Regions from separate parts of the Streptomyces asiaticus genome, predicted to be linked through region 2. Evidence: riboswitches for the same ligand, from Rfam matches in the RefSeq annotation. Region 2 holds a riboswitch; the other holds the start of a gene.
The links. A riboswitch is a leader RNA that binds a small molecule or an ion and turns the genes downstream of it on or off. The one in region 2 is predicted to bind glycine.
Positions count from the first base shown of each region.

Region 1: it holds a riboswitch for glycine, as region 2 does, so the genes downstream of both, gcvT (glycine cleavage system aminomethyltransferase GcvT) here and gcvP (aminomethyl-transferring glycine dehydrogenase) in region 2, are expected to answer to the same signal.

Region 1 covers NZ_JAGSHX010000006.1:2,560,927-2,575,750, reverse strand. The annotation lists gene glyA (serine hydroxymethyltransferase) at 1-1,091, opposite strand, end outside; gene gcvH (glycine cleavage system protein GcvH) at 1,118-1,498, opposite strand; gene gcvT (glycine cleavage system aminomethyltransferase GcvT) at 1,665-2,792, opposite strand; glycine riboswitch at 2,963-3,073, opposite strand; gene KHP12_RS18470 (AAA family ATPase) at 3,237-3,941, shown strand; gene KHP12_RS18465 (enhanced serine sensitivity protein SseB) at 4,120-4,926, shown strand; gene KHP12_RS18460 (enhanced serine sensitivity protein SseB C-terminal domain-containing protein) at 5,038-5,835, shown strand; gene KHP12_RS18455 (ABC transporter permease) at 6,246-7,250, shown strand; gene KHP12_RS18450 (ABC transporter substrate-binding protein) at 7,382-9,142, shown strand; gene KHP12_RS18445 (ABC transporter permease) at 9,303-10,277, shown strand; gene KHP12_RS18440 (ABC transporter ATP-binding protein) at 10,274-11,416, shown strand; gene KHP12_RS18435 (ABC transporter ATP-binding protein) at 11,437-12,540, shown strand; gene KHP12_RS18430 (trimeric intracellular cation channel family protein) at 12,594-13,253, shown strand; gene KHP12_RS18425 (ArsR/SmtB family transcription factor) at 13,327-13,725, shown strand; gene KHP12_RS18420 (SRPBCC family protein) at 13,722-14,603, shown strand.
Region 2 covers NZ_JAGSHX010000006.1:8,557,843-8,572,666, reverse strand. The annotation lists gene KHP12_RS44405 (PadR family transcriptional regulator) at 35-706, opposite strand; gene KHP12_RS44400 (PhzF family phenazine biosynthesis protein) at 932-1,756, shown strand; gene KHP12_RS44395 (CPBP family intramembrane glutamic endopeptidase) at 1,797-2,609, opposite strand; gene KHP12_RS44390 (glutamate-cysteine ligase family protein) at 2,685-4,187, opposite strand; gene KHP12_RS44385 (hypothetical protein) at 4,635-5,222, shown strand; gene KHP12_RS44380 (DUF5999 family protein) at 5,486-5,692, shown strand; gene gcvP (aminomethyl-transferring glycine dehydrogenase) at 5,784-8,699, opposite strand; glycine riboswitch at 8,765-8,888, opposite strand; glycine riboswitch at 8,890-8,987, opposite strand; gene KHP12_RS44370 (PRC-barrel domain-containing protein) at 9,135-9,452, shown strand; gene KHP12_RS44365 (DNA polymerase IV) at 9,428-10,954, opposite strand; gene KHP12_RS44360 (MerR family transcriptional regulator) at 11,058-11,684, opposite strand; gene KHP12_RS44355 (bifunctional nuclease family protein) at 11,852-12,325, opposite strand; gene ftsR (transcriptional regulator FtsR) at 12,378-13,130, opposite strand; gene KHP12_RS44345 (FHA domain-containing protein) at 13,148-13,975, opposite strand; gene KHP12_RS44340 (DUF881 domain-containing protein) at 14,106-14,824, opposite strand, start outside.

The sequences.
Region 1 (14,824 bases), 6.0 Mb from region 2:
CCCGAGGTGACCATCGGGGGGCGCGGGTCGTTCGGGATCGCGTTGCGATTGACCGTGATGCCGACCTCGTGCAGCCGGTCCTCGGCCTGCCGCCCGTCCAGCTCGGAGTCGCGCAGGTCGACCAGGACCAGATGGACATCGGTGCCGCCGGAGAGGACGGCGACGCCCACCTCCCGGACATCGGCCTGGGTCAGCCGCTCGGCGAGGATCCTGGCGCCCTCCAGCGTGCGCTCCTGGCGCTCCTTGAACGCCGAACTCGCCGCCACCTTGAAGGACACCGCCTTCGCCGCGACCACATGCTCCAGCGGACCGCCCTGCTGACCGGGGAAGACCGCCGAGTTGATCTTCTTGGCCAGGTCGGCGGTGGAGAGGATCACGCCACCGCGCGGACCGCCCAGGGTCTTGTGGGTGGTGGTGGTCACCACATGGGCGTGCGGTACGGGCGAGGGGTGCAGCCCGGCCGCCACCAGACCCGCGAAGTGGGCCATGTCGACCATCAGGTACGCGCCGACCTCGTCCGCGATCCGGCGGAAGGCGGCGAAGTCCAGCTGGCGCGGGTACGCCGACCAGCCCGCGATCACCAGCTTGGGGCGGTGCTCCTTGGCCAGCCGCTCGACCTCGTCCATGTCGACCAGACCGGTCTCGGCGTCCACGTGGTAGGGCACCACGTTGTAGAGCTTGCCGGAGAAGTTGATCTTCATGCCGTGGGTCAGATGGCCGCCGTGCGCCAGGTTCAGCCCCAGGATGGTGTCGCCGGGGGAGAGCAGGGCGAACATCGCGGCCGCGTTGGCCTGGGCGCCCGAGTGCGGCTGGACGTTCGCCGCCTCGGCGCCGAAGAGCTCCTTCACCCGGTCGATGGCGATCTGCTCGACCACGTCGACGTGCTCACAGCCGCCGTAGTAGCGGCGGCCGGGGTAGCCCTCGGCGTACTTGTTGGTCAGGACCGAGCCCTGGGCCTCCATGACCGCCGACGGAGCGAAGTTCTCCGAGGCGATCATCTCCAGGGTGGACTGCTGGCGGTGGAGTTCGGCGTCGACAGCAGCGGCGACGTCCGGGTCGAGCTCGTGCAGGGAGCTGTTCAGAAGCGACATCGAGGGTCCCGATCGAATAAGGAGGGTCAGTTTTCGGCGAAGGCGGTGTACTCGTCGGCGGAGAGCAGGTCCTCCGGCTCGCTCGTCACCCTCACCTTGAACAGCCAGCCGCCCTCGAAGGGGGCGGAATTCACCAGCGCCGGATCGTTCACCACGTCCTCGTTGATCTCGGTGACCTCACCGGAGACCGGCGTGTACAGATCGCTGACCGACTTGGTGGACTCCAGCTCACCGCAGGTGTCACCGGCGGAGACCGTGGAGCCGACGTCCGGGAGCTGGACATAGACGACATCGCCGAGCGCGTTGGCCGCGAATTCGGTGATGCCGATCGTCGACACGCCGTCCTCGCCGGCGGCCGACAGCCACTCGTGCTCCTTGCTGTACCGCAGCTGCTGGGGGTTGCTCATGGTCCGATTCTCCTGGATACGGGGGAGTGCTTGGGAAACGGGTCTTAGCTGGTGGGATGCGACGCCGAGGGGATACGACGCCGAGGGGGCGTGATGGGCCGGGGCCCTGCTCGGGCCCGGAGAGGCCCGGCGACGGGCCGGAGCACCGCTCGCGCCCGGAGAAACGTCAGCGCTCGCGCTTGTAGAAGGGGAGCGCCACGACCTCGTACGGCTCCCGGGCACCGCGGATGTCCACGAAGACCCCTTCGGTGCCGGGCTTCGCGTACTCCGGGTCCACGTACGCCATCGCGATCGGCTTGCCCAGCGTCGGGGAGGGCGCGCCCGAGGTGACCTGGCCGATCGCCGAGCCGTCGGCGGCCACCACGGCGTATCCGGCGCGCGGCACCCGGCGGCCTGAAGCGATCAGGCCGACCAGGGTGCGCGGGGGGACGGTGTCCGCCTGGTGGGACGCGGCCTCCAGGGCCTCGCGGCCGACGAAGTCGCCCGGCTTGTCGAACTTCACCACCCGGCCGAGCCCCGCGTCGAAGGGGGTGGTGTCGGTGGTCAGCTCATGCCCGTACAGCGGCATGCCCGCCTCGAGCCGCAGGGTGTCCCGGCAGGAGAGACCGCAGGGGACCAGGCCCACCGGGGCCCCGGCCTCGGTCAGCGCCTCCCAGACCCGCTCGGCGTCGTCCGGCGCCAGGAACAGCTCGAAGCCGTCCTCGCCCGTGTAGCCGGTGCGGGCGATCATGGCGGGGACGCCCGCGACGGTGCCCGGCAGCCCGGCGTAGTACTTCAGCCCGTCCAGGTCCGCGTCGGTCAGGCGCTTCAGGATCCCCGGGGACTCGGGGCCCTGGACGGCGAGCAGCGCGTAGGCGTCGCGGTCGTCCCTCACGGTCGCCTCGAAACCGCCGGCCCGCCCGGTCAGCGCGTCCAGCACCACCTGGGCGTTGGCGGCGTTGGCCACGACCAGGAACTCCTCGTCGCCGAGGCGGTAGACGATCAGGTCGTCCAGGATGCCGCCCTCGTCGTCGCAGATCATGGTGTAGCGGGCACGGCCCACGGCGAGCGCGGACAGCCGGCCGACCAGCGCGTGGTCCAGGGCCTCCCCGGCCTGCGGACCGATGAGAGAGATCTCACCCATGTGGGAGAGGTCGAAGAGCCCGGCGCGGGTGCGCACCGCGGTGTGCTCGTCGCGCTCGCTGCCGTAGCGCAGCGGCATGTCCCAGCCGGCGAAGTCGGTCATGGTGGCGCCGAGCGCGCGGTGCCGCGCGTCCAGCGCGGTACGGCGTGGGGTGGGCGGGGCGTCGGTCACGATTCAGGCTCCAGAGATCGGGGTCGCGCGACGGCGAGGACGGACGGCAAGGACGCGTGCGTCCTCCCCATCTGTCATCGGAACCTGAGAGGTTCGCCGTGACGCCCGTAAGGGGCCCGGCTTGCACCTTGGGTGGAGCCGCGCCCGCGCGGCCCGCTTTTCAGATCTGCCTCGTCCGTGCGGTATCGGGGCCTGAGAGATTCAAGGGAGGACTTGCTCCTTCGGCGCCCTGGACACCCGGCACGGATGCCGGTGACCAAGGACTCTCCCGCGCGGATTCAAGCGGCCGGTATGGAGTTGCGCGGACATCATCGCATGTATGGCCGAGAAGGGAAGCCCCGATCCGACCGGGCTCCGGCCGCCCGGACAGGGGCAGCCTTGCCCGACATTACCTTTTCTTGACACTCTGCGGGTACGAGCAGCGTTGACCGACCTGGGAGGACGATCACGGTGCATGGGCAGGGAACGTACGCGACGACACAGAGGCTCCTGCCGGCGCGGCGTGGCCGCATCCCCTCCGGGTCGACGGCACGCCCCGGTCGGAGAAGCGCGGTGCGCGATCTGCGCGCCGGGGCGGAGGGCGGCGGCGCGGACCCGCGTGAGCTGCGCTTTCCGGCAGGGGATGTGCTGGTCGCCTCCGGGCTGCCGGGCAGCGGCAAGAGCACGCTGATCAACCGCACGGTGCCGCTTCTGGACGAGACGGGCGCGGTCGTCATCAGGGTCGACTCGCAGAACACCCGCGAGGCATGGGAGCGCCGGCTGCCCGGCTGGCTGCCGTACGCGCTCTACCGCCCGCTGGTCCGGTACGCCCACTACGCCGGGCTGCACCGGGCGCTGCGCTCGGGCGCGAGCGTCGTGGTGCACGACTGCGGCGCGCTGCCGTGGGTGCGCCGCTGGCTGGCGCGGGACGTGCGGCGCCGGGGCCGTGGCCTCCATATGGTGCTGCTGGACGTGGGCGCCACGGAGGCGCTGGAGGGCCAGGCCGCGCGTGGCCGCGGGGTCTCCGCCTACGCCTTCGGGCGGCATCTGCGCGCGATGCGGCGGCTGATCACCGGGATGGAGGAGGGGCGGCCGCCGCGGGGGTGCGCGTCGGCGGTGCTGCTGGACCGGCGAGGCGCGAGCGCGCTGCGCTGCATCTCCTTCGAGTGAGCACGCCGCTCCCTCGGGAGTGGCCGGAAATCGGCCATCGGCATCACACAGCGTGACGAGGGCGGGTCCGGGCGAGGTGGGGAAGTGCTGTGGAGATCGCCGCCGACCCCTCCGGCCCCGGGCCGCCCAGCGGTTAGGGTGCTTCGGGCAGGTCGGACGAGATGGCGGTTGGACGAAGATGAGCTTCCCGGAGCAGTACGGAGTGGCCCCGGCGCACGGAGGATTCCCGGACGGCGGATATGCCGCGCATTCGGCGTTTCCCGGCAATGAGCTCGAAGAGGTGATGGCCGCCTCCGTCGACGTCCCCGGGGCCGGAGCGCGCATCGTCGAGACGCTCTCCCGCAGCCACCTCTGGATCCCGCTGCCCAACGGCGGGGGCCCGGGCAGCCCGAGCCTCGATCTGCCCACGATGGAGATCGACGGCGGCGCGTATGTCCCGGTGTTCAGCTCCGAGCAGCAGTTCCTCCAGCTCGTCGGCCCCCATATGTCCTTCACCATCGCCCCGGCCGTGGAGTTCGCCCGCGGGCTGCCGCCCCAGCTCGGCATCGCGGTGAACCCCGGTGGCGCGGTGGTCGTACCGCTGCCTCCGCCCGCCGTCCGGGAGTTGTGCCGCGCCGGGCGTACCGAGCTCGACGGCCCGGCCGCCGGTGGCCGGGTGCGGCTCTTCGAACCGGACTGGCAGGACGAGCCGGTGGACTTCCTGGCCGCCGCCGGGATCGAGTTCGCCAAGGGCACCGGGGTGCGGACCGCCCGGCGCGCCCTGGCCAGCGTCGAGGGCGACGAGCCGGCGCTCTTCGTCGGGGTGCAGCTCGACGAGCCCGACCCCGAGGGGCAGGCGCGCGCGGTGGAGGCGCTCGGCCGCGCCCTCGGTTCGGTGCCGGTGCCGTGGAAGGTTCAGCTGGTGCTGCTGGACGTGGCGCAGGGCGATCCGGTGGCCGACTGGATGCTGGGACGGGTGCGTCCGTTCTACGACCGTGACCTCTGACTCGCCCCTGGGTCCGCTGCCGGGGCCCGTAAGCTGGTTTGATGACCAGGAGGGGTGCGGGCACGCTCCCCGGTGAGGTGTGGGCAAGGCGATGAGAAGGGGCGGACCCAGGTGAGCGCGGGCGCGGATTGGGGGGCGGCGGCCGGCCAGGTTGAGCGAGCGTTGCAACAGGTCGCTCCCGGCCGGTACGACGCCTACGAGGCGCTGCTGCACGCCATCGGTGAGGGCCAGGTCTGGATGCTGCTGTGGCACGGTGCGCCCGGCTCGCCCGACGCCCAGTACGGGAACATGGACGTGGACGGCCTCGGTTACGCCCCGTGTGTGACCTCGGCGCAGGAACTGGCCGCCAGTGGCTGGAACCGCGCGCACGAGGTGGCCGACGGACGCCTCATCGCCGACTCGCTCTACCGCGACCGCTACGGCCTCTGGCTCAACCCCCACGCCCGCGGCGGTGGAGTGGGCATCCCCTGGCCGGACTTGCGCCGGATCGCGGGCGGTCTGGACCGGCTGCCCGCCGGGCCGCTGCGGCTGACCGAACCCGCCATCGACATCCCCCAGTTCTACGCCCTGTTGGGGCAGAACGCGCATCGCACCGCCGCGGTGCGCTCGTTGCGGCGCGCCTGGGTGCAGCCCTCGCTGGGCGCCCCGTACTTGGCGATCGGCCTGGATCTGTACGACACCGGAGCGGCGGCGGTGCAGTCGGTGCGGGTGATGATGGAGCAGTCGATCACCGCCGTGCCGGACGGGCTGCCGGTCTCCACGGTCGCGCTCTCGGACGAGTACGACCCCGTCGCCATGTGGATGCGGGCCAACGCCCGCCCGTTCTTCGACCGTGACGCCTATGGCGCCGCGCCCGCCGCGCCGCCGTCGTACGGCTACGGCTATCCGCCGCCGCGTCCCGCGTACTGAGCCACCCCGTCCCGCGTACCGGGCCACCCCGTCCCACGTATCGAGCCACCGGATCCCGCCGCGTACCGAGCCGCGCACCGATTGACGGGATTGCCCGACCGGCCTTCCGCCCCAATCGGGCCGAACACCTCATTACGGGCGCGATGTTACTGCTGCGTTCTCGTGTCGCGACCGTCCGTATAGCGGAGCGGTACTCCTCACATCACGGTTAGGCATCCATTGCCCGGGAGTACTGGCGGGTGATCACAAACGCGTTGAAGACTCCCGCTCCAAGGGGTGCGGTTCCTGCGTACGACCCCTTCCAGAAGGGTTCCGTACCAGAACGCGACTTTCACCCAGGTTGTGAACAAAGCCGCTACAGCGGCGAGTCGTGGGCCGGTCACCACCGGTCGAGAGGGGTCTCCACCACGATGACGGCACCATTGCACGGCACGAGCACGGACAGCGATCCGGTCGCGACTGCCGATGTAGCGGCGGATGTGGTCAAAGCGTCCGTCGAAGGCAGATCGCTGCGGCAGATCGCCTGGTCGCGCCTGAAGCGGGACAAGCTCGCACTGACGGGTGGCATCGTTGTCGTCTTCCTCGTGCTGGTGGCGATCTTCGCTCCGCTCATCGTGAGTCTGCTCGGGCATCCGCCCAATGAGTTCCACCAGGAGGAGATCGACCCGCTGTTCGGCACCCCGAAGGGGTCCATGGGCGGCATCAGCTCGGACTTCCTGTTCGGTGTGGAGCCGTCCAACGGCCGCGACGTCTTCAGCCGGGTCATCTACGGCGCCCGGATCTCGCTGCTGGTGGCCTTCCTCGCGGCGGTGGTCGCGGTGGTCCTCGGCACCATTTTCGGCATCATCGCCGGGTACTTCGGCGGCTGGGTGGACTCGCTGATCAGCCGGGTGATGGACATGCTGCTGGCCTTCCCGCAGCTGCTCTTCATCATCTCCCTGGTCTCCGTGCTCCCCAACGACCTGCTGGGACTGACCGGCAGCGGGGTGCGCATCGCGATCCTGGTCTCGGTCATCGGCTTCTTCGGCTGGCCGTACGTCGGCCGCATCGTGCGCGGCCAGACGCTGTCGCTGCGCGAGAAGGAGTACATCGAGGCCGCGCGGAGTCTGGGCGCCGGCCGGCGCTACATCCTCTTCCGTGAGTTGCTGCCCAACCTGGTGGCGCCGATCACCGTCTACACGACGCTGATGATCCCCACCAACATCCTCACCGAGGCCGCGCTCAGCTTCCTCGGCGCGGGCGTGAAGCCGCCCACCGCCTCTTGGGGGCAGATGCTCTCCAAGGCGGTCGGCACCTATGAGGACGACCCGATGTTCATGATCATCCCGGGTGTGGCGATCTTCGTCACGGTGCTGGCCTTCAACCTCTTCGGTGACGGCGTCCGCGACGCACTGGACCCGAAGGGCACCCGATGACGGTGCGGCACACGGCCGCCCGGTCGTACTCGAACGCAATCAGCAGCCCCTGCCACATCCGGCAGACGGCTCCCCAAGGTATTCCGCGGCGCCATGCTCAGGACCGCTCTAACCCGGAGGTTGCAGCAACTATGAAACGTTCGTCGAGAAGCAGGCGGATCGCCGGAGCGGCGGCTGTCGTCGGCGCTCTCCTGGCCACCGCCGCTTGCGGTGGGGGCGGTTCCGACGACGAGGGCTCGGGTGCCGGGTTCAACGCCGCGGTGAAGGGTGTCGCAGCCAAGTCCGCCAAGAAGGGCGGCACCCTCAAGTTCATCAACAAGCAGGAGTTCGACTCCCTCGACCCGCAGCGTCAGTACTACGGGTTCGCCTGGGACTTCTCCCGCTTCTACGCGCGCCAACTGATCTCCTACACGCCGAAGCCGGGCAACGCCGCGAACGAGCTGACCCCGGACCTCGCCACCTCCACCGGCAAGATCACCAACGGCGGCAAGACCTACACCTACACCCTGCGCGACGGGATCACCTGGGAGGACGGCTCCCCGATCACGTCCAAGGACGTCAAGTACGGCATCGAGCGCATCTGGGCCAAGGACGTCGTCTCCGGCGGCCCCGGCTATCTGCGCCAGGTCCTGGACCCCAAGGGCGAGTACAAGGGCCCGTACAAGGACAAGTCCAAGGACAAGCTGGGCCTGAAGGCGATCCAGACGCCGGACGACAAGACCATCGTCTTCAACCTCGCCAAGCCCAACGGTGACTTCGAGCAGATGCTCGCGATGCCGACCGGCTCCCCGGTGAAGGCGGACAAGGACACCGGCGCCAAGTACACCAACCGGCCGTTCTCCTCCGGTCCGTACAAGGTCCAGTCGTACACCCCGGGCAAGAGCCTGTCGCTGGTCCGCAACACCAGCTGGAAGAAGGCGTCCGACCCGATCCGCCCGGCGCTGCCGGACAAGGTCACGGTCACCTTCAACTCCAACCTCGAGGCGATCGACCGGCTGCTGATCAAGGGCGACTACGACGTCTTCCTCAGCGCCACCGGTATGACCCCCTCGGGCCGTAACGACGCCCTCAAGCACAACAAGGGCAACGTCGACAACATCACCACCAGCTTCGTCCGCTACGTCGACTTCACCACCAAGGTCAAGCCGCTCGACAACATCCACTGCCGCAAGGCGGTCATCTACGGCACCGACTACAAGTCGCTCCAGACCACCCGTGGTGGCCCGCAGGCCGGTGGTGACATCGCCACCAACATGCTCCCCAAGAGCGTGAAGGGCTCGGACAACTACGACCCGTACGGCATCCTGAAGCGCGGTGGCAAGGCGGACGTGGCCAAGGCCAAGGACGAGCTGAAGCAGTGCGGCAAGCCGGGCGGCTTCTCCACCAGCATCGTGGCCCGCAACGACCAGCCCGCCGAGGTCGACGCCGCCGAGGCGCTCCAGGCGTCGCTGAAGAAGGTCGGCATCAGCCTCAACGTGGAGCCGATCCAGGGCAGCACCTCCGCCAGCATCACCGGTTCGCCGGCGGTGATGAAGAAGCGCGGCTACGGCCTGTCCATGACCGGCTGGGGCCCGGACTTCCCCACCGGCCAGGGTTTCTCCCAGCCGCTGATCGACGGCCGCTTCATCGAGCAGACCGGTAACTACAACGTCTCCGAGACCAACAACGCGGAGATCAACAAGTACTTCGACGACGCGCTCAAGGAGACCGACCCCAGCAAGGCCGGGGCGATCTACCAGAAGATGAACCACAAGGTCAGCGACCTGGCCGTGCAGATGCCGTTCATCTACGAGAAGAACATCACCTGGCGCAGCTCGCGGCTGACGAACGCCTTCACGTCGGCGGCCTACAACGGCCGCTACGACTACTCCCAGCTGGGCGTCGTCAAGTGACGGCCGGTCACCCGATCCGCCGCACACGTTAACCATCGCCGCACCCGATAGGCCCGAAGGGCAGGTGATGGCCGCGGGCGGTGGCCCGTGATCCCCCTCGACCGGGGTATCACGGGCCACCCCCGGGCCGCGCACAGTGCTTGCTTATCTCATCCGGCGCTTGTTCGCCGTCGTCGTGATGCTGTTGGTCGTCACCCTTACGACCTTCGCCATCTTCTTCGTGATCCCGAAGTGGGCCGGTGCCGATCCCGCGCTGCTGTTCGTCGGCAAGCAGGCCGACCCCGCGGCCATCGAGGGCATCCGGCAGAAGCTCAGCCTCGGTGATCCGGTCCTGGTGCAGTTCTGGCACTTCGTCCAGGGCCTCTTCGTCGGCCGGGACTACGCCAACGGCACGGACGTCACCCACTGCCCGGCGCCCTGCTTCGGCTACTCCTTCCGCACCGAGCAGGCGGTGTGGCCGCAGCTCACCGACGCCATGCCGGTCACTCTCTCGCTCGCCGCGGGCGCCTGTCTGCTGTGGCTGGTCGGCGGCATCACCACCGGTGTCGTCTCCGCGCTGCGCCGGGGCACCCTGTGGGACCGCTCGGCGATGACGGTCGCGCTGGCCGGTGTCTCGCTGCCGATCTACTTCACCGGTCTGCTCTCGCTGGCGATCTTCAGCTACTCGCTGAAGTGGGTCAACGTGGACTACAAGGGGCTCGGTGACGATCCGGCGATGTGGTTCGAGAGCCTGATCCTCCCGTGGATCACGCTCGCCTTCCTCTACGCGGCGATGTACGCCCGGCTCACCCGGGCCACCATGCTGGAGATCATGGGCGAGGACTACATCCGCACCGCCCGCGCCAAGGGTCTGCGGGAGCGGGTGGTCATCGGCCGGCACGCGATGCGCTCGACCTGGACCCCGGTCCTCACCCTGCTCGGCCTCGACCTGGGCGCGCTGCTGGGCGGCGCGGTCCTCACCGAGACCACCTACAACCTGCCCGGCCTCGGGCGGCTCGCGGTGAACGCGATCACCGAGAAGGACCTGCCGGTCATCCTCGGCGTCACCCTGATCGCGGCCGTCTTCATCGTGGTCGCCAACCTCGTCGTGGACCTTCTGTACGCCGTCATCGACCCGCGAGTGAGGCTCGGATGACCGACCTGACCAAGCCCTCAGGACAGCCCGGGAACGGCGATCTGCCGGCCACCGGCACCGCCGCCGTGGGCGAGGTGGCCGCGGCGGGCTCGCCCGCCCCCACCGCCTTCCTCGAGGTGCGCGATCTGCACGTCCACTTCCCGACCGACGACGGTCTGGTGAAGTCGGTGGACGGGCTCAGCTTCCGGCTGGAGAAGGGCAAGACGCTCGGCATCGTCGGCGAGTCCGGCTCCGGCAAGTCCGTCACCTCGCTCGGCATCATGGGGCTGCACACCGCGGGCCAGTACGGCCGCCGCAAGGCGCGGATCTCCGGTGAGATCTGGCTCAACGGCCAGGAGCTGCTGGGCGCCGACCCCGACGAGGTGCGCAAGCTGCGCGGCCGCGAGATGTCGATGATCTTCCAGGATCCGCTGTCCGCGCTGCACCCGTACTACACCATCGGCCGCCAGATCATCGAGGCGTACCGGGTGCACCACGAGGTCACCAAGGAGGTGGCCCGCAAGCGCGCGATCGAGCTGCTGGACCGCGTCGGCATCCCGCAGCCCGACAAGCGGGTGGACAGCTATCCGCACGAGTTCTCCGGCGGGATGCGCCAGCGCGCCATGATCGCGATGGCGCTGGTCAACAACCCCGAGCTGCTGATCGCCGACGAGCCGACCACCGCCCTGGACGTCACCGTCCAGGCGCAGATCCTCGACCTCATCCGGGACCTCCAGAAGGAGTTCGGCTCCGCGGTCATCATCATCACCCATGACCTGGGCGTGGTCGCCGAGCTCGCCGACGATCTGCTGGTGATGTACGGCGGGCGCTGTGTCGAGCGCGGCCCGGCCGAGAAGGTCTTCTACGAGCCCCAGCACCCGTACACCTGGGGTCTGCTGGGCTCGATGCCCCGTATCGACCGCGACCAGACCGAGCGGCTCATCCCGGTCAAGGGCTCTCCGCCCAGCCTCATCAACGTGCCGTCCGGCTGCGCCTTCCACCCCCGCTGCCCGTACGCCGATGTGCCGAAGGACAACATCACCCGCACCGAGCGGCCGGAGCTCACCGAGGCCGGGGGCGGCGGGCACTTCTCCGCGTGCCATATGACGCAGGAGGAGCGCACCCGGATCTGGACCGAAGAGATTGCGCCGAAGCTGTGACCGACACGAAGGATCCGAAGATGACGGTCCCGGAGAAGGCGACGACGTCGCCCGAGCCCCTGCTCAAGGTGTCGGGTCTGGTCAAGCACTTCCCCATCAAGAAGGGGCTGCTCCAGCGGCAGTCCGGTGCGGTCCAGGCGGTCGACGGGCTCGACTTCGACGTCCGGCCGGGGGAGACCCTGGGCGTGGTGGGCGAGTCGGGCTGCGGCAAGTCCACCATGGGGCGGCTGATCACCCGGCTGCTCGAACCCACCTCGGGCAAGATCGAGTTCGAGGGCAAGGACATCACGCATCTCAACACGGCCCAGATGCGGCCGATGCGGCGTGACGTCCAGATGATCTTCCAGGACCCGTACTCCTCGCTGAACCCCCGGCACACCGTCGGCGCGATCGTCAGCGCGCCCTTCCGGCTCCAGGGCGTCACCCCCGAGGGCGGGGTCAAGGCGGAGGTCCAGCGGCTGCTGGCGCTGGTCGGGCTCAACCCCGAGCACTACAACCGCTATCCGCACGAGTTCTCCGGCGGCCAGCGGCAGCGCATCGGCATCGCCCGGGCGCTGGCCCTCAAGCCCAAGCTGGTCGTGGCCGACGAGCCGGTCTCGGCCCTGGATGTGTCGATCCAGGCGCAGGTGGTCAACCTGCTGGACGACCTCCAGGACGAGCTGGGCCTGACGTACGTGATCATCGCGCACGACCTGTCGGTCATCCGCCATGTCTCGGACCGGATCGCGGTGATGTACCTGGGGAAGATCGTCGAGCTGGCGGACCGCAAGGACCTCTACGAGCGCCCCATGCACCCGTACACCAAGGCGCTGCTGTCCGCGGTGCCGGTGCCGGACCCCAGGCGGCGCGCCAAGCGGGAGCGGATCCTGCTCAAGGGCGATGTGCCCTCGCCGATCGCCCCGCCCTCCGGCTGCCGCTTCCACACCCGGTGCTGGAAGGCGACCGAGGTGTGCAAGCGGCAGGAGCCCCCGCTGGTGTCGCTGGCCACCGGCCACCAGGTGGCCTGCCACCACCCGGAGTCCGTGTCTGATATGCGGCTACCGCCGCGTGGCCCTGACCAGGCGCCGGGGGAGAAGCCCGGTGCCGAGTCGGCACAGAAGGTGACGAAGAAGACCGACAGCTGAGACGGGACGGGGTCCGGACGGGACCGGTGGGCCCTCGCGGATAACAATGTCGCGTGCCCATCGAACTGTTCACCCCGTCCGTCCAGCACGCCCTGGAAGTCGCCGGGATCTTCGTCTTCGCGATATCCGGCGCGCTGCTCGCCGTGCGGAAGAACTTCGATGTCTTCGGCATGGCGGTGCTCGCCGAGGTCACCGCGCTGGGCGGCGGTGTCTTCCGCGACCTGGTGATCGGCGCGGTGCCGCCCATCGCCTTCACCGACCTCGGCTACTTCCTCACCCCGCTCGTCGCCACCGGCATCGTCTTCTTCCTCCACCCCGAGGTCGAGCGGATCACGGCGGCGGTCGGGGTCTTCGACGCGGCCGGGCTGGGGCTGTTCTGCGTCGAGGGCACGATGAAGGCGCATGACTTCGGGCTCGGCCTCACCTCGTCCGTCACCCTCGGCATGGCCACGGCGGTCGGCGGCGGTGTGCTGCGCGACCTCCTCGCCCATGAGGCGCCCTCGCTGCTGCGCTGGGACCGGGACCTGTACGCCGTCCCGGCCATCGTCGGCTCCTCGATAGCGGCCCTGCTGCTCCATTTCGACGCCCTTACGGCGGCCACGAGCGCGCTCGCGGCCGCCGTGGCGTTTGTGGTGCGGCTGGCGGCGATGCGGTTCGGCTGGCGGGCGCCGAGGGCGTGGAACCGGCGCAGTACGGCGACGGAGGAGCCCTGAGGGGGTGATCGTTCCGTACCCGGGGGGCTTGCATTCCCTTGCGGTTATATAGCCAGGGCGTTATGTTGAGGGCATGGCCATACCGTTCGATGTGCTCGCGGAGCCGAGTCGACGGCAGATCCTGGACCTCCTGCTGGAGCGGCCCCGCCTGGTCGGTGAGCTGACCGAGCACCTGGGGCTCACCCAGCCGGGCACCTCCAAGCACCTGCGGGTGCTGCGCGAGGCCGGTCTGGTGCGGGTCCGCCGGGACGCCCAGCGCCGCTGGTACGAACTCTGCCCGGAGCCGCTCGCCGAGGTGGACGCCTGGCTGGCGCCGTACCGTCGGCTGTGGACCGACCGTCTCGACGCGCTCGAACGACACCTGGACACGATGCCGGACCTCCCCGGGATGACCGGGGAACCCGAGCCACTCGACGTACGCGACGCACCCCCCGACGTACCCCCCGACGTACCCGACGGAGAAGCGCCATGAAAGACACCCTCGCCCAGTCCGACGGCGGCCGCTCGGCGCTGCGCCTCGAGCGCCGGCTCGCCCACCCCCCGGAGAAGGTCTGGCGGGCGCTCACCGAGCCCGCCCAGCTCGCCCACTGGTTCCCCTCCGAGGTCCAGGTCGAGCTCGAGGTCGGGGGCCGGATGGGCTTCGTCTTCCCCGGGCGCGAGGGCCCGGACATGGACGGCGTCGTCACCGAGCTCGACCCGCCCCATGTCTTCGCCTTCACCTGGGGCGAGGACGAGCTCCGCTGGGAGCTGCGCCCCGAGGGTGACGGCTCCGTACTGACCCTCACCCACACCTTCGGCGACCGCTTCGGCGCGGCCAGCTTCGCCTCCGGCTGGCACGCCTGCATCACGGGTCTCGCGGCCCTGCTCGGCGGTGAGGAGGTCGCCCACGGCGACATGGCCGAGCTGCACGAGCAGTACGTCGAGGCGTTCGGGCTCGCCGAGGGCACGGTGGAGACCACCGAGGACGGCGGCTGGCGGCTGCGCTTCGAGCGCCAGCTGGTCCGCCCCGCCGAGACGGCCTGGCGGGCACTGACCGGCCCGGCCGCCGACACCACCGCCGAACCGGCGGCCGGGGCGCCGGTCCCCTCGGGCTTCCGCACGGACGCGGTCCCGGCGGGCCCGATCACCGAGGCGCGCCCGCCTCGGGTGCTCACCTACGACTGGGAGCGCGGCGGCCACCCCGCCGGAACGGTCCGCTGGGAACTCACCGAAGGCACCGGCCACGGCGCCCGCCTCATCCTCACCCAAACGGGCCCGTCAGACGCCGCCGCGGAACGCACCGAAGCCCAAAAATCCTGGCGCCACCACATCGGCCGACTGGCCGCAGAGCTGCTCCGCATGAGCGCCTGAACCGCGAGCCCACGCAATCCGCCTGTCTGGCGTTTGTGGATCGCCCATCCGGCCCGTCTGGCGCTGGAGGTCTTGCAACCCGGCCCGTCCGGTGCTTGAGGGCCGCAAACTAGCCCGTCCGGCGAGGGCTGCATTCGGCCCGTCCGCCGCTTGAAGGCCCGCATTCTGGCCCGTCCGGCGTTTGAGGGCGCGCATCCTGGCCCGTCCGGCGATTGCGGATC
Region 2 (14,824 bases):
GCCCCCGTGCGGCCGCGCCCCCGTCCGACGGGACTCAGCTCTCGCCACCGCGCTCGGCGCCGCCGTTCGCCTCCTCCTGCTCGGCGAGGATGAGGTACAGCCGCTTGCGCGACTCATTGATGACGGAGACGGCCTTCTGCCGCTGCTCCGCGCTGCCGGTCCGCCAGACCTGGGCGAACGCCTCCATCAGCCCGAAGCCCGCCTGGCGGACCTCCTGCATGGCCTCCCAGTCGATACCGCGCCCGGCCTCCTCCCACGGGGCGGCGGGCACCGCCTCGGCCTCGGCGCGACCGACGTCGGTGAGCGCGAACAGCTTCTTGCCGCCCTCGCTCTCGCTGCCGATCAGCCCCTCGTCCTCGAGCAGCTGAAGGGTGGGGTACACCGAGCCGGGGCTGGGCCGCCAGGCTCCCCCGCTGCGCTCGGTGATCTCCTGGATCATCTCGTAGCCGTGCATCGGGCGGTCCTTCAGCAGGGCCAGGATCGAGGCGCGCACATCGCCGCGCCGCGCCCGGCCGCGCATCCCCCGACCACCCGGTCCGCCGCGGCCACGGCCGCCGAACGGGGGGCCGCCGAAGGGCGGACCATCGAATCCGGGGCCGAACGGGCCGAACGCCGCGCGCCGCCCCTCACGCCCCTCGCCTTCGCTCCAGCCACGCTGGCCGGGTCCGCAGTGCTCACGTCCGTGTCCATGTCCATGAGAACGCATCGTGACGCTCCTTTCTATCGTCGATCCATCACGACACTTCAACGATATATCGGAACCGATCGGATGCCAACCCCCTTCTCCCGCCACGCCGAGGGCCCCCGGGCATTCCGAGAGCCGATTCCCGCACTGCGGCTCCCATGCCGCTGGCTCTACCCCGCCCCGAAAGGAGCCACATCCGAGTGATTGGCCATGGCCCACCCGCCGCCCGCCGCCTACGGTCGGCTCATGCGGATACGAATCGTCGACGCGTTCACCGACCGCCCCTTCGCCGGCAACCCGGCCGGGGTCGTCCTCCTCGACTCCGACTCCTTCCCGGACGACCACTGGCTCCAGCAGGTCGCCGCCGAGGTCAACCTCGCCGAGACCGCCTTCGCGCACCCCCTCCCCCGGGCCGCGGAGGCCGACTGGGCGCTGCGCTGGTTCACCCCGGTCACCGAGGCGCCCATGTGCGGCCATGCCACGCTCGCCACCACCCATGTCCTGAAGACCACGGGCGCCGCGACCGGCACGGTCCGCTTCGCCACCCTCAGCGGGGTGCTGTCGGCGACGGCCGACGACGGCGGCTCGATCACGCTGGACTTCCCCACCGCCGCACTGACCGAGCTGCCGGTGCCCGAGAAGACGGCCGAGGTCGGCGCGGCGCTCGGCGCCCAGATCGTGTCCGCCCACCACGCCGGCCCGTTCATCGACGACCTGCTGATCGAGGTGGCCGACGAGAAGACCGTGCGCGCCCTGGCCCCCGACCTCGCCGCGCTCAAGCGGATCAGTCACCGGGGCGTCATCGTGACCGCGGCCGCCGAGGACCCCGGGTGCGGCTATGACTTCGTCTCGCGGATGTTCGCCCCGGGCGTCGGTATCGACGAGGACCCGGTCACCGGCAGCGCGCACACCGCGCTCGCGCCCTACTGGTCGGCCCGGTTCGGCCGCGACGAGCTGACCGGGCTCCAGGCGTCCGCGCGCACCGGCCTGGTCCGTACCGCGCTGCGCGGCGACCGTACGCTGCTGACGGGCGGCGCCGTGACCGTCATCGACGGCGAACTGTTCGCCTGAGGCCCGTCACACAACGCGTCACACAACGCCGGACGGCGGGTCAGGCCGTGGGCAGCCAGTCCACCCGGCCCGCCAGCACGGCGTATCCGACGAAGGCCACGATGTCGATCAGCGAGTGGGCGGCGACCAGCGGCCCGACCCGGCCCCAGCGACGGTAGAGCAGCACGAAGACCACGCCCATCGCCATATTGCCGAAGAAGCCGCCGATCCCCTGGTAGAGGTGGTACGAGCCGCGCAGCACCGAGCTGGCCAGCAGGGCGGCCATCGGGGTCCAGCCCAACTGCCCGAGCCTGCGCAGCAGATAGCCGACCACGATCACCTCCTCCAGCACCGCGTTCTGCACGGCGGAGGCGATCAGTACGGGGATCTTCCACCAGACGTCGGGCAGCGACTCGGGCACCACCGTGAGGTTGCCCCCGGCCGCCCGCGCCCCGAGGTACAGCAGCAGCCCGGTGCCGCCGATCGCGGCCGCGATCGCGGCGCCCCACGCCAGGTCGAACCGGGGCCGGTCGCGGTCGAAGCCGATCACCCGCAGCCCGGCGCCCTCGCGCAGCAGCAGATGGGCCACGAGCGCGACCGGCACCAGCGCGGTGGTGATGCCGAACAGCTGCCAGGCGAGATCCAGCCAGGGCCGCCCCGGCGCCGCGGAGGAGTTGAGATTGGCCGCCTGGTCCTTCAGCCCGCCCGGTTTGGTCACCGAGCCGATAAAGCTGATCAGCGCGGACAGTCCGCTCGCGCCCAGGGACAGCGCGAGTACGAGCAGCGTTTCATCGCGCAGCGTCCGCCGCGAGAGCCCGTCCTCGACCACGGGCAGCTCCGCGCCCCGCGCCTGTGACCGCACTCCTGTCCCCACTTCCGTCTCTCCGCCTCATCGGTGCACCCGCCCCGTTCACCGGACAATACGGGGTCATGGTCCACGGTGGGGGCGTCACCCGGAGAGATCGGTGGGCCAGGTGTGCACCGGTGCGTCGGTCCGCATCAGGGCGCAGTAGCGCCGGGTCATGGCCGCGAGGGCGGCGTCCCGGTCCAGTCCGTCGCCCAGCGCCCGGTGGTAGGTGGCCGTCTGCCAGGACGCGCCGTTGACCCCCAGCTTGCAACGTTCCTCGATCACACCGAGATAGCGGTCGCGGTCGGCCGGCTCCACGCCCCAGGAGTCGAGGCCGGACGCGGCGAGCGGCAGCAGTTCCTCGCGGACCAGCCGTACGGCGGAGGTGCGGGTCAGGGACGCCGACCGGCCGGATTTGGGCCACTGGAGGACCGCGTCGATGCCATGGCGGCAGGCCGCCTCGAAGTTGGCCGCGGCGGCCGCGAACGGCAGCCTGGTCCACACCGGGCGGGGCTCCTCGGCGAGCGCCCTGACCAGCCCGTAGTAGAAGGCGGCGTTGGCGATGACATCGGTGACGGTGGGCCCGGCCGGGAGCACGCGGTTCTCCACCCGCAGATGCGGCACGCCGTCCACGACGTCGTAGACGGGCCGGTTCCAGCGGTAGATCGTGCCGTTGTGCAGCGCCAGCTCCTGGAGCTCGGGCACCCCGCCCTCGTCCAGCGCCCGCAGCGGGTCCTCGTCCTCGCCGGTGGAGAGCAGCGGCGGGAAGTAGCGCAGGTTCTCCTCGAACAGCTCGTACGCGGAGTCGATCCAGCGCTCGCCGAACCAGGTGCGCGGGCGCGCCCCCTGGGCGGCGATCTCCGGCGGGCGCACATCGGTGGCCTGGAGGAACAGCGGCGGCCGCGATTCGCGCCATGCCTCGTGGCCGAAGACGAAGGGGGAATTGGCGCCCACCGCGATCTGCGCGGCGGCCGCCGCCTGCGCCGCGTTCCACGCGTCCGCGAAGCGGCCAGGAGTGACCTGGAGATGGAGCTGGACGGAGGTGCAGGCCGCCTCTGGGGCGATGGAGGAGCTGGCGCAGGTGAATCGCTCCCGGCCCTCGATGTCGATGAGGAAATCCTCGCCGCGGGCGGCCAGCATCTGCTCATTGAGAAGTTTGTAACGGTCGTCATAGGAGAGGTTCGTGGATCCCAGATCGTCCGCGGCGAGGGTGGGCAGAATTCCGATCATCACGATCTCGGAGGACACCTCCCGCGCCTTGCGATCGGCATATGACAAACCGGTTCGGAGCTCTTCGGAGAGCTGATCGAGAACGCGTCCGTGCAAACGGTGGGGCACGATGTTTACTTCAAGATTGCACTGCCCGAGTTCGGTCTGGAAATCATGACTCCCGATGCGCTCCAGAACCTCCGCGTTCATCATCCTCGGCAGCCCGTCGGCCCCGGCGAGATTCAGCTCGATCTCCAGCCCCATCAGATTCTTCGGGCGGTCGAATCGCTTGTCGGCCAGGAGCCGGCCCAGCCCGTCGAGGCACTGCCGCAACCGGACGCGCTGCCGTCGCCGACCGGACGGGTCGAACTCACCGGCTATGAGCTTCTCCCCCATCGAAGCGTCCCTCCTCGAGTGGATCATCGGCGCCAGTGGTGTGCACACCACGCTCGATGATGCCCACCAATGTGATCGATAACGCCCCGCGATCCCCACCCAGCCGATAGGCTCTGGGGAACTGCGCATTGCGCTGGAGAAATGGACCAGCGAGTTCCAGCCTACCGCGCGGGGTTCAAAATGCCAGGTCATATCCGTTCATCTGGCACTGAATCGGGGAAAATCCCCGCCTTCCCGGGGTCTGGATATCCTCTTGTCGGCGATATCGGCAGCGGCTAGACGAAACACAACGGGAACACTTGTCGTATAAACTCGGCTAACGAGGCAGAGAGATAACGCCCGAACGGTCTGTTCCGGCTCCCCTCTGACCCGTGTTCCACCGACAGCGCCGCCCAAACCCGGCCCGCTATCGCTTCACCGTGTCTTCAAAGCGAGAGGCGACCCACCATGCCGCTGCATGTGCCCCAGGCCCCCGCGCCCGCCCTGCGCAGCGTCCTCACGGCCCTTGATTCCCCCACCGCCGTCCGCGAGGCCCGCACCCCCGTGCTCTCCACGCTCACCGGCCCCTTCGAACCCGAACTCCCGCTCCCCGTCCATATCCTGGACGACATCACCGCCTCCGACGGCCCGCCGCGCACCCGGCTCACCGGCTGGCGATTCCTGATCCGCGACGGCGACCGTACGGTGGCCGCCGCGGAGGCGATGCTCACCGCCGACGGCTGGGCCTTCTCGCACTTCTCCGAGGGCCCCTATGTCAGCTCGGCCGAACTCGCCCTGAGCGAGGCCGAGTCGCTGCCCTCGGCGTACCAGCCGCGGCTGCTGTCCATCCCCGAGCTCTACATGGTCACGCTCTGGCTGCACGGCGACCTGACCGCGGACGGCGCCGAAGGCGGCCTCGGCGCCGGGGACCTGCTGGTGCCGCTCGCCCCGGCCCCGCCCGGTATCGCGGCGCACCGGGCGCACCGGGCAACCGATCTGCTGCCCGTCCTCACTCACCGGCTGACCCGCGCCCCCTTGCTTGGCTCACCCGCCTGACCTGGGCCTTCACCAGGCCGGGAGCGCCCCGTGACCGCCGGGTCACGGGGCGCTCCGCAGCATCCTCGTAACAGTCCGGCCGCGATGAACCGTCCGGGCGGGTGATGCGTCATTATCTAGCGAGACCGGTACCGCGAAATCCCTGCGGATTCCAGGCCGCAGGGCAACACTGGAGCAATCGACCGACTCAACCACGGGGGGCGGCCATGAACGCCGCAGCGAGCCGCAGGACCTTCACCACTCCGCAGCGAAAGAACCCTGTCATGTGCCAGCATCAACCACCCTGCCCGTCAGCCGACTCCGCCGACCGGGAGGCCGCCCATCTGGTGGCGCACCACCCGGAGCAGGGATGGAGCCTGCTGTGCAATGGCGTCCTGCTCTTCGAGGACACCGGTGAGCTGCTGCCGGACGGGCGCGTGATCGCGCCGTGCCGACCGCTGGGTTCCGAGCACGTCGTCACCGCGGCCTGACGGTCGCCGTCGACGGCACGTACATATCAGGGGCCGGCCCGGCGCATCCGCCGAACCGGCCCCACTGACGCATCGTCGGGCTCAAGCCCTCTCAGCCCTCGTAGGACTCCAGCGGCGGGCAGGAGCAGACGAGGTTACGGTCCCCGTAGGCCCCGTCGATCCGCCGCACCGGCGGCCAGTACTTGTCGGCCGCCGAGACCCCGGCCGGGAAAACCGCTTCCTCCCGGGAGTACGGGTGGCCCCACTCCCCGGTCAGCGACGCCGCCGTATGCGGGGCGTTCCGGAGCGGATTGTCCTCCTTGGCCCACTCGCCGGAGCCGACCTTCTCGATCTCGGCCCGGATGGCGATCATCGCCTGGCAGAACCGGTCCAGCTCCGCCAGGTCCTCGCTCTCGGTCGGCTCGATCATCAGCGTCCCGGCGACCGGGAACGACATCGTCGGCGCGTGGAAGCCGTAGTCGATCAGGCGCTTGGCCACATCGTCCACGGTCACCCCGGTGGCCTTCGTCAGCGGACGCAGATCCACGATGCACTCATGTGCCACCAGGCCGCCGGGGCCGGTGTAGAGCACCGGGTAGTGCGGCTCGAGGCGCTTGGCGACGTAGTTGGCGCCGAGCACCGCGACCTGGGTCGCGCGGCGCAGCCCCTCGGCGCCCATCAGCCGGATGTACGCCCAGGAGATCGGCAGGATCCCCGCGGAGCCCCACGGCGCGGCCGAGACCGGGCCGACGCCGGTGGCCGGTCCGGCGGCGGGCTGTAGCGGATGGTTGGGGAGGTAGGGCGCCAGGTGCTCGCGCACCGCGATCGGGCCGACGCCGGGGCCGCCGCCGCCGTGCGGGATGCAGAAGGTCTTGTGCAGGTTCAGATGCGAGACATCGCCGCCGAACCGGCCCGGCTCGGCGAGCCCGACCAGCGCGTTGAGGTTGGCGCCGTCCACGTAGACCTGGCCGCCCGCGTCATGCACGGTCGCGCAGATCTCGGTGATGTGCTCCTCGAACACCCCGTGGGTGGAGGGGTAGGTGACCATCAGGACGGCCAGCTGGTCGCCGTACTGCTCGATCTTGGCGCGCAGGTCGTCGGTGTCCACCTCGCCGTCCTGGCCGGTCTTGACCACGACGACCTTCATACCGGCCATCACGGCGCTGGCGGCGTTGGTGCCGTGCGCGGAGGACGGGATGAGGCAGACGGTGCGCTGGGTGTCCCCGTTGGCCCGGTGGTAGGCGCGCACCGCCAGCAGTCCGGCGAGCTCGCCCTGGGACCCGGCGTTCGGCTGGAGCGAGACCTTGTCATAGCCGGTGACCTCGGCCAGCCGCTCCTCCAGCTCACGGATCAGGGTCAGATAGCCCTGGGCCTGCTCGGCCGGTGCGAAGGGGTGCAGCGCGCCGAACTCCGGCCAGGTGACCGGCTCCATCTCGGCGGTCGCGTTGAGCTTCATGGTGCAGGAGCCCAGGGGGATCATGCCCCGGTCCAGGGCGTAGTCCCGGTCGGCCAGGCGGCGCAGATAGCGCAGCATCGCGGTCTCGGAGCGGTGCTGGTGGAAGACCGGGTGGGCCAGATAGCCGTCCTGGCGCAGCAGGGCCGCGGGCAGCGCGTCCGGCGCCGAGGCGTCCAGCTCGTCGATCCCGGGGATCCCGGAGGCGTTGCCGTGGCCGCCGTCCACCCCGAAGGCGGACCATACGGCGGCGAGCTGCGCGCGGCCGGTGGTCTCGTCGCAGGCGATGCCGACGTGGTCGGCATCGGTCAGCCGAAGGTTGACCCCGGCCTCGCGGGCCGCGGCGACGACCTCGACGGCCCGGCCCGGCACCCGCGCGGTGAGGGTGTCGAAGAACGCGCCGTGCACCACCTCGACACCGCCGGCCCGCAGCCCCTCGGCGAGCACGGAGGCGTAGCGGTGGGTGCGGCGGGCGATCGCCGCGAGCCCGTCCGGGCCGTGGTAGACGGCGTACATCCCGGCCATCACGGCCAGCAGCACCTGTGCGGTGCAGATGTTGCTGGTGGCCTTCTCCCGGCGGATGTGCTGCTCACGGGTCTGAAGCGCCAGCCGGTACGCCTTGTCGCCGTCGGCGTCCACCGAGACCCCGACCAGCCGGCCGGGCAGGTTGCGGGCGTAGGCGTCGCGCACCGCCATGAAACCGGCGTGCGGCCCGCCGAAGCCCATCGGGACGCCGAACCGCTGGCTGCTGCCCACCGCGATGTCCGCGCCCAGCTCACCGGGCGAGGTGAGCAGGGTGAGCGCGAGCAGATCGGCGGCGACGGTGACGACGGCGCCCAGCTCATGGGCGCGCTCGACGAGCGGGCGCGGATCGCGCACCACACCGGAGGCGCCCGGGTACTGGAGCAGCACGCCGAAGACCCCGCGCTCGGCGATCTCATCCGGGATGCCCTCGGCCAGGTCGGCGACGACGACCTCGACACCGGTCGGCTCGGCGCGGGTCCGTATGACCGCGATGGTCTGCGGCAGACAGTCGGCGTCGATCAGGAAGACGCCCTCCTTGACCTTGCCGACGCGCCGCGACAGCGCCATCGCCTCGGCGGCCGCGGTGGCCTCGTCCAGCAGCGAGGAACCGGCCGTGGGCAGCCCGGTCAGATCGGCGACGACGGTCTGGAAGTTCAGCAGCGCCTCGAGCCGGCCCTGGGAGATCTCCGGCTGGTAGGGCGTGTACGCGGTGTACCAGGCGGGGTTCTCCAGCACATTGCGCAGGATCACCGGCGGAGTGTGGGTGCCGTAGTAGCCGAGGCCGATCATCGACGGCAGCACCTGGTTGCGGTCGGCGAGCGCGCGCAGCTCGGCGAGGACCTCCGGCTCGCTGCGGGCCGGCGGCAGGGTGTCCAGCGCCTCGGTGCTCTTGATGACGTCCGGTACGGCGGCCTCGGTGAGCTCGTCCAGCGAGCCGAAGCCGACCTGGGCGAGCATCTTGGCCTGTGCCTCGCCGTCCGGGCCGATGTGACGCTGCTCGAACGGAGTACCGGATTCCAAGTCGGAGAGTGCGATGCGATTGGCGGTCATCTCAGGGGGCCTCCTGGTCTGTGACGACCTACGAGGGGCACCGCGGCTCGGGTGCCCGGACGGCCTCCCCCTCTGTCATCTCAACCTGAGAGCTTCACCGGTCCATATACCGCTGACCGGTTTTCACCGTCGGTGAGGAGGGGTTCCGGAACTCTGCTCGCCCGTGGCCCACCCTGCTTTCCAGAGTGACCTCACCCGCACGGTACGTGTGCCTGAGAGATTCCGGGGAGGGTTTGCTCCTTCGGCGCCTCCGACAGCGTCGGCGGAGGACTCTCCCGCACGGGGTCTACAGCCACAGTCAGCGTACCAGCGGTTCTGCCACGGGGAACGGTCGCGGGCGTTCGAGTGGCCGAGTGCGGCGATGTGGCTTTTTGTAGGTAGCAATGGGCACTTGCTAACTGCTTGTTCATCTGTTTGCCACCTGTGGGAGAGAGCGTGCAGACCGATATCGACCCGCGGACCCTGATCGGCCGCAAGGCATTCGACCGCGAGGGCGCCAAGATCGGCACCGTGGACGAGGTCTATCTCGACGACGCGACCGGCGAGCCCGAATGGGCGGCGGTACGCACCGGACTGTTCAGCCGGGACGTCTTCGTGCCGCTCGAACCGAGCGAGGTCGTCGGCGACACCCTGCGGGTGCCGTACGACCGGTCCCTGATCAAGGACGCCCCGGACTTCGGGGTGGGCCGCCATCTCTCCCCGGAACAGGAGCTCCAGCTCTACCACCACTACGGCCTGGACGTCACGGGCTGACCCGGCCCCCGGCCGGGCTCGGGCCCGCTGGCCCCCGGGGTCGGCCCGTCCGGGCCTCCGGCCTCCTCCGCTTCCGCCTCCGCCTCCGCGTCCGGCCGCAGCAGCGGCAGCGGGTCGGCGGGCTGTAGCGCCGGGTCGTCCACGGGGAACGTCCGTACCCGGCCCGGCGGCGACCACGGCTCCTCGAAGCGCACGGTCACCCGGCCCACTCCGCTCCCCTGCACCCAGCCCGCCCCGTACTCGGCGTGCCGTACATCGGAGCCCGGGAGCCAGCGCCGCGGCTTCTCAGCGTCCTCAGAAGCCTCTCCCGCGCCCTCTCTCACGGGCTCCGGTCTCTCGGGGCCCGGAGGGCGCCCGGCGTCTCCCAGGGCCTCATGAGCGGCTTGGGCGGCCTGAACCGCTTCCGCGGCCTGGGCGGCCTGGGCGGCTTGGGCGGCTTGGGCGAAGAGATCCTCCTGCGTGAAGTCCGCCAGACCGCTGACGCCGACCCCCAGCAGCCGCACGCCCGCCGTCGTCTCCACCCCGTCGATCAGCCGCGCCGCGGCCTCCCGCACCACCGCCGGGTCGTCGGTCGGCCCGCGCAGGGTCTCCGAACGGGTGAGCGTGGAGAAGTCGTACCGCCGCACCTTGATCACGACCGTCCGCCCCGAGCGGCCCGCCTCGCGCAGCCGCCGCACACAGCGGTCGGCGAGCCGCGCGATCTCCAGCTGCACCCGGGTGCGGTCGGTGAGGTCGACGTCGAACGTGTCCTCGACCGAGATGGACTTGGCGTCCCGCTCGGCGACGACGGGCCGCTCGTCCCGGCCCTCGGCCATCAGGAACAGCGACGCGCCGTGGGCCCGGCCCAGCAGCCGCACCAGCTCCGCCTCGCCCGCCTCCCGCGTCTCGGCCACGGTGTGGATCCCGGCCCGGCGCAGCGTCTCCGCCGTGGCGGGGCCGACGCCCGGGAGCGTCCGCACCGACATCGGGCCGAGCAGTTCGCGCTCCGTACCGGGCTCGATGACCACCAGGCCGTCCGGCTTGGCCTGCTCCGAACCAATCTTGGCGAGCATCTTGGAGCCGGCGAGCCCCACCGATCCGGTCAGCCCGGTGACCGCCTTGATGTCGGCCCGCAGCCGCTCCGCCACGGCGCGCGCCGCCTCGACGGTGGGTTCGGTGCCGCCCGCCTCCAGGTCGACGAACGCCTCGTCCAGGCTCAGCGGCTCCACCAGGGGCGACAGGGTGTGCAGCAGGGTCATGACCGCGTCGCTCACCTTGCGGTAGAGCGCGAAGCGGGGGATGAGGAACGCCGCGTTCGGACACAGCCGGCGGGCCTGGGCCATCGCCATGGCCGAGTGCACCCCGAAGACCCGGGCCTCGTAGGAGGCCGTGGCCACCACACCACGCGGCCCCAGACCCCCCACGATCACCGGCTTTCCGCGCAGGCTGGGCTTGGCCGCCTGCTCCGCCGAGGCGTAGAAGGCGTCCATGTCCAGATGGAGAATCGTCGGCGCACCCCTCACACCTCCGATGCTGCCGCACACCACTGACAATGGGGCGGGCAACGGCCGGGGGGGCGCGCCCGGGGGCGCCGATCCGTCCCCCGGGGCGCTCAGGCGAAGGTTTCTAACCGGCCCGGTTCCGGCGCGCCGCGAGCTCGTCGGTCGGGTTGTGCCGGACCAGCGTCTCGCCGGTGTCCACGCGCTCGCCGTGCAGCTGGGACAGCGCGCTCTCCACATCCCGCCACACGACGCCCACGGCAATCCCGAAGACGCCCTGGCCGCCCTGGAGGAGGTCCACGACCTCATCGGGCGAGGTGCACTCGTAGACGGTCGCGCCGTCGCTCATGAGCGTCATCTGGGCCAGGTCGTCGAGCTCCCGGGCACGGAGGTGCAGCACCGCCGCCCGGATGTTCTGGAGCGATACGCCGGTGTCCAGCAGCCGCTTCACGATCTTGAGGACGACCACGTCCCGGAAGCTGTAGAGCCGCTGGCTGCCCGAGCCGTAGGCCGGGCGGACGCTCGGCTCCACCAGCCCGGTGCGGGCCCAGTAGTCCAGCTGGCGGTAGGTGATGCCCGCGGCCGCACACGCGGTGGGTCCGCGGTATCCGATCCGCTCCGTCCCCCCCGCGGCGGGCTCACGCGGCGGTGCGGCCTGTGCCGCGACCCGCGCCTTCAATGCCGGATCGGCCGATGCGCTCCCCTGGAGCGCATACGGACCTCCGGCCGCCGTGCCGTCGCCGGTGCTTCTCACGCCGACCTCCGTCCTCGACCTGCCATCTTGAAGGTAGGCAGTCACCCGGGGTGCGTCAACGATCGCCACACTCGGCACGCCGAGTGATAATCACCCTAAGAGTGGTTTCCCGTGTCCCTCGTCCGGGAAAGGCTACTCGAATGCGCAAGCGAGGACCGGCATACAGTTCACTGGCTGCTGGTTCCGAAGTCCTCCGGCGAGATCTGGTCGAGGAACTCGCGGAACTTCTCCACCTCGTCCTCCTGCTCGTCCGGGATCGCGATCCCGGCGTCGTCCAGCACGCCGTCACTGCCGTAGATCGGCGTTCCGGTGCGCAGCGCGAGCGCTATGGCGTCGGACGGCCGGGCGCTGACCTCCACGCCGCTGGCGAAGACCAGCTCCGCGTAGAAGACCCCCTCGCGCAGATCCGTGATCCGGACCTCCGTGAGCTGCTGGCCGACCGCTTCGAGTACGTCTTTGAAAAGATCATGGGTCAGCGGGCGCGCCGGAGCCATGCCCTGCTGAGCGAAGGCGATCGCGGTCGCCTCACCTGGTCCGATCCAGATGGGGAGGTAGCGGTCGCCTCCCACTTCACGCAGGAGCACGATCGGTTGGTTGGAGGGCATTTCCACCCGGACACCCACGACGTCGAGCTCGTTCACACAGCAACCCTAGGACGTGCCCGGCCGGTTTGGATAGTCGGGGCCCGGTCGGTCACCGCTCCTGGACCCTCAGAGCCGACCGCACCAGGGCCGCGTGCAGCCGTACGGAGAGCGTGGCGAGCTCCCGCACACTGGCCTCCGCATGCGCTCTGGTCTGCGGATTTCTATGCAACCGCAGCGGGGCGACCACCTGCTCGACCATTCCGGCCTCACGCTCGGCGGAGGCTTTCATGATTCGCAGATGACGTGGTTCCAGGCCGAAACGACCGAGCTCGGCGATGAGCCGGGCGACAGTCACCGCCTCGATGTCGTACCCGCCGTCCGCGGTCGGCGCGAGCAGCCCGTACGACTCCCATTCGGCCAGCTCCGCCTCGCTGACCTCGGCCGTTGCCAGCAATTCGGCCCGGCCGACCCGGGCGGCCGTGGGGCCGTCCGGGGCCGCGCCGGGGCCGCCGTCGAGCGGCCCCGGCTGCCGCACTCCCTGCGAAACGGCAGGAAGCTGCAATGGCTCACCCCGCTCCAGGGCGTCCAGATGCTCCCGGATGACCTTGAGCGGCAGGTAGTGGTCACGCTGCATCCGGAGGATATGGCCGAGCCGCTCCACATCCCGCTGGCTGAATTTGCGGTAGCCGGACGGCGTCCGCCGCGGCTCCACCAGCCCCTCCGACTCCAAGAAGCGGATCTTGGAGATGGTGACCTCGGGGAACTCGTCCCGCAACAGATTCAGCACGGTGCCGATGCTCATCGACCGGCCGTCCGTGGAGGCGGTGCCGGTATCGGCACCGCCCGACGGTGTCTGAAGCATGGACCTCCCCTGACGGGTCAGATGCCGACGCCCCGCTGGCTCGGGTAGAAGACCAGCCGGTACTTACCGATCTGCACCTCGTCCCCACTGGTCAGGACCACCGGCGCGTCGATCTGCTCCCGGTTGACATACGTCCCGTTGAGGCTGCCGACGTCCGAGACGGTGAAGCTGCCGTCCTGGCCGCGCCGGAACTCCACATGGCGGCGGGAGACCGTCACATCGTCCAGGAAGATGTCGCTCTGCGGATGACGGCCCGCCGTGGTGACATCACTGTCCAGCAGGAAGCGGCTGCCGGAATTCGGCCCGCGGCGGACCACCAGCAGGGCCGACCCCAGGGGCAGCGCCTCGACGGCGGCCTGCGCCTCCGGGCTGAGCGACGGCAGCGGCGTCTGCCCGGTCACCTCGGAGTCGTACGCCTCGAGACCCGAGATCGAAATGGTGGAGGTGGTCTCCGAGGCACGCTCGGAGGGCGCGCCGCCCCGCAACGGGGCGCCGCAATTGGAGCAGAACCGGCTGGCCTCCGCGTTCCGGTGGCCACACCGCTGACAGACCGGCAAGCCGAACCCTCCACCACTGTGAGAGGCCGATGGGTCCTCGAAACCTATGGGCCCGGCCGCGGAGGGGTCAACAGACGCGCCCTGCCCGCCGACCTGGTCACGGAAGAGCGGGCGCTCCTCGGTTCCCCCTCCGCTCTCCTCCGCGGCGCGCGAGGCGCGGTGGCGAGCGGTACTGCTGCCGCCATCCTGGCGGGCACTCTTACCGAACAACTTCCCGAACAACTTCACGGGCGATTCCCCTTGACTGAAACAGACCCGCCCGTGGGGCAGGACAAACCCTCGATGCACACACCAGACGGTCCGGACATCCTCACAACGTCCGTGACCACCAGACAGTTTCCATCACGCGCGGATCTTCCGGTGCGTTGACCCCCCGCGTCCACATGGTCTCCCCGAGAGACCCTCATTTCGAACCGCCTCACCGTGATGACGACCGAGCGTAGTCAGGCCGCTTCGCCGATCGCAAGGCATCCACAACGATCTTCTTCTCCCGCTGCACGGACACAGTGGCCTGCTCCTTCTCCAGGCTCTGCACCACCCCGCCCGGGATGTTCAGGGCCGGCTCCAGATCCTCCGGCTTGCCGATCACCTTCACAACATACGGTCGCGTCACTTTCCGTCCATCGATCCGGATCGCGCCACCGCTGTCCGAGAAGTAGGTGCCGGCGACCACGCGCACCGTGCCGATCTGGATCGCCTCGGCGCCCGCCGCGCGCAGCTCCTGGACCGTGTCGAGCAGCATGTCCGACTCCACGGAGCCCCGGGAGTCGTCGATGGTGATCGTGATACCAGGACCCTGTGCTGCCACCGTACCCGCGAGCACGCCCAGCTGCTGCTCCTTCTGAAGCGTCTGTTTCCGGGCCTCCTCGGCCTGGTCCGAGCTGTTCTCCAACTCGGTGCGCTGGTTCTCGAGGCGGCGCTTCTCGTCCTGGAGCCGCTGGGTGCGCGAGTCCAGCTCATCGAGGATCCGGACCAGGTCCTCCTGCCGGGCGCCGCGCAGCACGCTGTTCTCGTTGGTCGAGCGCACCTGGATGGCGAGGCCCAGGCCGAGCCCGAAGAGCAGCAGGGCGACGATCAGCTGCGCACGGGTGAGCCGCGGCGGCCATACGCCCTTCCACAGCCGCTGGCGGCCGGTCA